2 regions of the Streptomyces sp. NPDC048637 genome follow, and region 2 is predicted to be linked to the other one. Evidence: riboswitches for the same ligand, from Rfam matches in the RefSeq annotation. Region 2 holds a riboswitch; the other holds the start of a gene.
The links. Region 2 has a riboswitch for ZMP and ZTP ahead of AB0C46_RS12145 (bifunctional 5,10-methylenetetrahydrofolate dehydrogenase/5,10-methenyltetrahydrofolate cyclohydrolase). Riboswitches for the same ligand answer to the same signal wherever they lie in the genome.
Positions count from the first base shown of each region.

Region 1: another riboswitch for ZMP and ZTP. It lies ahead of glyA (serine hydroxymethyltransferase); the one in region 2 lies ahead of AB0C46_RS12145 (bifunctional 5,10-methylenetetrahydrofolate dehydrogenase/5,10-methenyltetrahydrofolate cyclohydrolase).

Region 1 covers NZ_JBEZHQ010000010.1:66,296-69,689, reverse strand. Annotated here, with positions in the region: gene AB0C46_RS15625 (cytochrome P450) at 1-35, shown strand, start outside; gene glyA (serine hydroxymethyltransferase) at 90-1,361, opposite strand; ZMP/ZTP riboswitch at 1,404-1,495, opposite strand; gene rocD (ornithine--oxo-acid transaminase) at 1,625-2,830, shown strand; gene AB0C46_RS15610 (hypothetical protein) at 3,125-3,394, opposite strand, start outside.
Region 2 covers NZ_JBEZHQ010000007.1:10,438-13,831, reverse strand. Annotated here, with positions in the region: gene AB0C46_RS12150 (NADH:flavin oxidoreductase) at 1-395, shown strand, start outside; gene AB0C46_RS12145 (bifunctional 5,10-methylenetetrahydrofolate dehydrogenase/5,10-methenyltetrahydrofolate cyclohydrolase) at 586-1,440, opposite strand; ZMP/ZTP riboswitch at 1,462-1,550, opposite strand; gene AB0C46_RS12140 (hypothetical protein) at 1,664-2,602, opposite strand; gene AB0C46_RS12135 (hypothetical protein) at 2,765-3,085, shown strand; gene AB0C46_RS12130 (hypothetical protein) at 3,216-3,394, shown strand, end outside.

The DNA.
Region 1 (3,394 bases), on a different contig from region 2:
GCACCCATGTACTGCCGGTCCGGCTCACCGGCTGATCACGGCAGCCGGTGAGCCGGTGAGCCGGTGAGCCGGGCGGGACGCCGTGGGCCTCAGGCCGTCGGCAGCCCCGGCGCCGGGTAGCCGGCCATCAGCTCCGCGACCTCGCCACGGATCACCGTCAGCGCCTCCTCGTCGCCCTTCGCCGCGGCCTGGACGCTGCGGTCGATCCACTCGGCGACCAGCGGCATCCGGTCCGTACCCAGCCCGCGGGAGGTGAGGGACGGAGTGCCGATGCGGATGCCGGAGGGGTCGAAGGGCTTGCGGGGGTCGAAGGGGACGGTGTTGTAGTTGACGACGATGCCGGCCCGGTCCAGCGCCTTCGCGGCGACCTTGCCCGGGACGTCCTTCGAGGTGAGGTCGATCAGCACCAGGTGGTTGTCGGTGCCGCCGGAGACCAGGTCGTAGCCGCGGGCCAGCAGCGCCTCGGCGAGCGCCTTGGCGTTGGCGACGACGGCATGCGCGTAGTCACGGAAGGACGGGGCGGCCGCCTCGTGCAGCGCGACCGCGATGGCGGCGGTGGTGTGGTTGTGCGGACCGCCCTGCAGACCGGGGAAGACGGCCTTGTCGACAGCCTTGGCGTGGCTCGCCCGGGACATCAGCATCGCACCGCGCGGGCCGCGCAGGGTCTTGTGGGTGGTGGTCGAGATGACGTCCGCGTGCGGTACGGGCGAGGGGTGGGCGCCGCCCGCGATCAGACCGGCAATGTGGGCGATGTCGGCGACGAGGACGGCATCGACCTCGCGGGCGATCTCGCCGAAGGCGGCGAAGTCGATGGTGCGGGGGACGGCGGTGCCGCCGCAGAAGATGATCTTCGGGCGTTCCTTGCGGGCGAGGTCGCGCACCTCGTCGAAGTCGATCAGCGCGGTGTCGGGGCGGACGCCGTACTGGACGCCGCGGAACCAGGTGCCGGTGGCCGACACCCCCCAGCCGTGCGTGAGGTGGCCGCCCATCGGCAGCGCCATCCCCAGCACGGTGTCGCCGGGCTCGGCGAAGGCGAGGTAGGCGGCGAGGTTGGCGGGCGAGCCGGAGTACGGCTGGACGTTGGCGTGTTCCACACCGAAGACGGCCTTGGCCCGCTCGACGGCCAGCGTCTCGACGCGGTCGATGTTCTGCTGGCCTTCGTAGTAGCGACGGCCCGCGTACCCCTCGCTGTACTTGTTCTGCAGGACGGTGCCGGTGGCTTCCAGGACGGCGGCGGAGACGTAGTTCTCGCTGGGGATCAGTCGCAGCGTGTCGGCCTGGAGCTGTTCCTCGGCGCCGACCAGCGCGGCCAGTTCGGGGTCGGCAGCGCTCAGCGCGGGATGCGAAAGGGGCAGTGACATGGCGTCCTCCGGGGCGGTCGATCGGTGTTGCCGGTCGTGGTCCCGGGGTGCCCAGGCGGGGCGGCACCTCGTGATGGTTGCCGCGCACCGCTTCCTCGAGGTTGCTTCCCCGTACGCCAGTCGCAGTGCGCACCGCAGAGTCTAAGGCACCCCCGGGGCCCTGTCCGGCGGATCTTCGCAGGCCCACGGCCCGGGCGGGGCGCAACAATGGAGAGGGACGCGGCAGTGCCCGCGCCCGCACGGCCTACCGAACGGAGTCACCGGTGACGTCCACGGAACGCAGCATCGCCGCCGCCGAAGCCCACAGCGCGCACAACTACCACCCGCTGCCCGTCGTCGTGGCCACCGCCGAGGGTGCCTGGGTGACGGATGTGGCGGGCCGCCGCTACCTGGACATGCTCGCCGGGTACTCCGCCCTGAACTTCGGACACGGCAACCGCCGGCTGCTCGACGCGGCCAAGGCACAGCTGGAGCGGGTCACGCTCACCTCGCGCGCCTTCCACCACGACCGGTTCGCCGACTTCTGCACACAGCTGGCCGAGCTGTGCGGGATGGAGCTGGTGCTGCCGATGAACACCGGCGCCGAGGCGGTCGAGACGGCGGTGAAGACGGCCCGTAAGTGGGGCTACAAGGTCAAGGGCGTCCCGGACGGCCGGGCGAAGATCATCGTCGCGGACAACAACTTCCACGGCCGGACGACCACCATCGTCTCCTTCTCCACCGACCCCGAGGCACGCGCCGACTTCGGCCCGTACACCCCCGGCTTCGAGATCGTCCCGTACGGCGACCTGGCGGCGCTGGAGGCGGCCCTCGACGCCAACACCGTCGCTGTCCTTCTGGAGCCGATCCAGGGCGAGGCGGGCGTGCTGGTGCCGCCGCCGGGCTATCTGGCGGGCGTACAGGAGCTGACCCGCAGCCGGAACGTGCTGTTCATCGCCGACGAGATCCAGTCGGGGCTGGGCCGCACCGGCCGGACCTTCGCCTGTGAGCACGAGGGCGTGGTGCCCGACATGTATGTGCTGGGCAAGGCGCTGGGCGGCGGGGTGGTGCCGGTGTCGGCGGTGGTGTCCTCCCGTGAGGTGCTCGGGGTGTACGCGCCGGGCGAGCACGGGTCGACGTTCGGCGGGAACCCGCTCGCCTGCGCGGTGGCACTGGAGGTCATCGCGATGCTGCGGACCGGCGAATTCCAGCAGCAGGCCGTCGAGCTGGGCGAACATCTGCACAGCGAGCTGGGGCTGCTGGTGGGCGGCGGCGCGGTGGACGCGGTGCGCGGCCGCGGACTGTGGGCCGGTGTGGACATCAACCCGTCACGCGGCACGGGGCGGGAGATCTCCGAGCAGCTGATGGCGCGCGGGGTGCTGGTCAGGGACACCCATGGCTCGACGATCCGGATCGCCCCGCCACTGGTCATCAGCAAGGAGGACCTGGACTGGGGGCTCGATCAGCTGCGGGGGGTGCTGGAGGGATGAGGCGGGGCCGGACGCGGGATGCCCTCGTGTGCCTCCTCCGTACTCCACCACCTGTGGCGTGACTGGTTCAGTACTCCAACCACCTGTGGCGTGACTGGTTGTTGTTTCACGCCTCCGCCACGGGCGGTGGCAAGGGAGGAATGGTGCCAGATCACCAACAGTGAATGCGGCCTGGACCACTACCAAGTCCGTCGCTACCCGGCCCTGGTACCGGCACATCACCCTCGCGATGGCCGCCCTCCCACCTGCCCCGCCCACCCCATAAGGAACCGGGCACCCGCCAGAGGCCGACCGTCAGGACTCGGGCATCCCCTGGAGAAGACCCTCAAGCGGATTCCAATTCTGGTTTACGTCCTCTGCGCACGTTTCGGTGCGGACATCACTGCCACTACGTGTCAAGCACTTGTCCGTACCGACGTTGCGGAGTTTATTGGCCAGGCCGTCCGATGCCGGCTCGAACTTCCACTTCTGCTCGGCGTTGGGAGTTATACGGTTGCCTTCGCTTTCATAGCCGCAGGCCGTTTCGAGCAAGGACGCCCCATCCTGGAGGCACGACAGATCGGG
Region 2 (3,394 bases):
TCGCCGAAACGCCGGAAGAACTCCAGGCGATCGTGGCGCCGCTGACGGACGCCGGCGTCACCGCGTTCCACTGCTCGACGCGCCGCTACTGGCTGCCCGAGTACGAGGGCTCGGACCTCAATCTCGCGGGCTGGGTCAAGAAGCTCTCCGGCCGGCCGGCCCTCACCGTGGGCTCCGTCGGACTCGACAACGAGTTCATCGGGACGTTCAAGGGCGAACAGGCGGGCGTCGCCGGCATCGACCGGCTGCTGGACAGGCTGGAGCGGGACGAGTTCGACCTCGTCGCCATCGGGCGGGCCCTGCTCGGCGACCCGGAGTGGGCCGCCAAGATCTTCGAGGGTCGCACCGAGGCACTCGTGCCGTTCGACGCCTCGATGCTGCGGACATTGAACTGACCCTGGAAGCACCGGGCGCGGCCGATCCGGTGCCGCGCCCGGTGCCACCGCCCGTCACCATGGCAACTCACTGTCCCGCCATGGCCGTTCACGCCTCCGAGGAGGATCGCCCACCGACCTCGTGATCACACGGACGGCCGCGAGCCGGGCGGACGTTTCCGGCCTCTTACCGCGCCCCGGCGGGCGGCGGTCAGACCGCGTTCAGCTGGGCGGCCGCGGCGTCGACGGTCTGGGTGAGCAGGGTGGCGATGGTCATGGGGCCGACGCCGCCGGGGACCGGGGTGATCAGGGCGGCACGGGTGCGCGCCGAGTCGAAGTCCACATCACCGACGTTGCCCGGGTTGGAGCCGGCGTCTATCACCACGGCCCCGGGCTTGAGGTGCTCACCGCGCAGGAACCGGGGCCGCCCGACGGCCGCGATCAGGACATCGGCCTCCTTGGTGAGCGACGCCAGGTCGGTGGTGCGGGAGTGGCAGTAGGTGACGGTGGCATTGCGGCCGAGCAGCAGCATCCCCACCGGCTTGCCGAGGATCGCGCTGCGGCCGACCACAACGGCGTGCTTGCCGGCCAGGTCGACGTCATAGTGATCCAGCAGCCGGAGGATGCCGCCGGGCGTGCAGGAGGCGAAGCCGTCCAGGCCGAAGCTCATCGCGGCGAAGGAGTGGCAGGTGACGCCGTCGACATCCTTCTCGGGGGCGATCGCCTCGAACGCGGCGCGCTCGTTGATGTGCGGGCCGGCCGGGTGCTGCAGCAGGATGCCGTGCACGGTGGGGTCGTTCGACAGTGCGGTGAGCGTGTCGACCAGCTCCGCGGTCGTGGTGGCGGCGGGCAGCGCGACATGCCGGGAGAGAATCCCGGCCTTGGCGCACCGGTTGCGCTTCATGCGTACGTACGTCACCGAGGCGGGGTCCTCGCCGACCAGGACCGTCGCCAGACACGGGGCCGTGCCGGTCCGTTCGGTGAGGGCCGCGGCGCGCCGGGCGGCCTGTTCGACGATGCTGCGGGCCAGTGTGCTGCCGTCCATGAGGCGGGCGTCCGGGGACATGGGCTACTCCTGAGCGTCGTGTGGGATCGCCCAGGCGCGCGGCACCGACCGTGGATGGCCGAGCCGCTCCCCGGTGGTACTCCACCCAAGCGCCAGTCACGGCTCGGCGCCCACTGTAATCGACAGCAGATTCGCCACCCGGGACGGCTCCGGTCACGGCCGTCACCGGCAGGCGGCGCGCTTCGACACCCGGATGCCTCCGGCGCCCGGCGGCACGGCCTCGTCACCCTCCTCCCTGACCGGGTGCGGAGAGGGGTGGTTGGGGAGCGGCGGTGGCCTCCCACTGGCTGAGGATGCCGTCCCAGTCGTGTTGGGCGGCGGTGATGGCGTTGGCATCCCAGGTGGGCTGGGTGGGCTGCTGATACTGCTGGTGTTCCTCGTACACCCGGTATTCCTGGTACTCCTGCGTTTCCGGGTAGCTCTGGTACGGCTGCTGCTTCCAGGGCTCCTGCTCGTAGTGCTCCCGTGGGGGCTGCTGTGGTCGCTCGCGCCAGGTCAGATGGGGGGTCTCGGGCTGTGGCTGTGGGGAGGGCGGGGGAGCGACCATCCGGCGGTGCCGCCCTGTGCGGTCCGGCGCGGGAGGCTGGACCGGGCGGCTCTCGGCGGACAGCTGTTGTGCGCGGGCCACCAGCAGCCGGACGTCGAGACCGAGTTCGGTGGCCAGGGCGGTGAGGTCAACTCCGCTGTGCCAGCTGCTCATCAGGACCGCGTCCAGCGCCGGTGCCCAGGCCGGTTCGGAGGGCTGGGGAGTGGCGACCGGGCCCGCCGGTGGGGGTGCCGCGGGGTGCCCGGCGGTCCCCTGCGCAGCCGCCGCCTGCGCGGGCTGCGGTGCGGGGGCCTGCGGTGCGGGGGCCTGCGGCGCGGGCTGCTGCGCTGCGGGGGGCTGCTCGCACGCGGGCTGGGCGAGCAGGCTCTTGGCGACCGCGCGGGCGTCGTCCTTGCCCACCGTGCGCCGGGCCAGCCGCACTTCGCGTTCGTCCAGGCCGAGCAGCTCCGCCACCACCGCGTCGCTGCCCACGGTCACGGCGAAGGCGGCCAGGGTCCGCGAACGGCGGGCCTCGGCCTCGTCGAGGAGCCCCTGCGTACGGCGGACCTCGTCATCGCTGCTGCAAAACGCCTGTGCGAGTACCGCGTGGCGCTCCCACAACTCCCTCGGTTCCATGACTGCGACAACGTTCCTTCGTCCGGATTGGACCGCTTCCCAGCTATAGATCACTGCATAAGGTGATATTCGATGGAGATCCGTCCCTGCCTACCAGGCAGAAGTACGGACGGCTGCAAAAATACGCAGTGACCCCAGCGTCGAAGAATCGTTTCTACGGCCATGAGCGTCCCCTCTTCCGGCACCGTCGCAGGTCACGGACAGACGTCCCTCCCCCGCCCCGGGCAGATGCCGCGGTGGATCACCGCGGAGGTCATCAGGCAGACACCGTTGTACGCCGGGCTGGTGAAGCAGTGGACCGAGCGCGCCGCCACGGTGCCCGGGGTCGCCGACCCCGAGTGGCAGCGCCTGGTCTCCTACCGTGCGCTGATGGAGGAGACCGAGATCGCCCTCACCGCCCTTCGGCCCCACCGTGCGCCCGACGTACTGCCCCCGAGAAAGCCGTCGGTCCCGGCGGCGCGCCCCGCCCGTCTGGAGGCCTGAACCCGGTCCGCGGCGGCTGCCGGACCAGCGGCGCAAGCGGCACCCCGGCCGGAGTACCGTTGAGTTGTCGAGGATTTCCCGCTGTCCGGCGGTTGCGCCGGCAGCGGCTGTGACCAGCGACGGAGCCCGGGTGAGCGCGACGGATGAGACGGACTTCAGCCCGATCGGGGTGATCGGGCGGGTGACCGTCTCGATCCCGGCCGACGGCCCGGGTGAGGTGCTGCTGCCCGTACGCGGCGGCTCCGAGGCCTTCGCCGCCTGGTCCCGCGAGCCCATCGCCCGGCACACACAGGTCATCGTGGTGGAGCG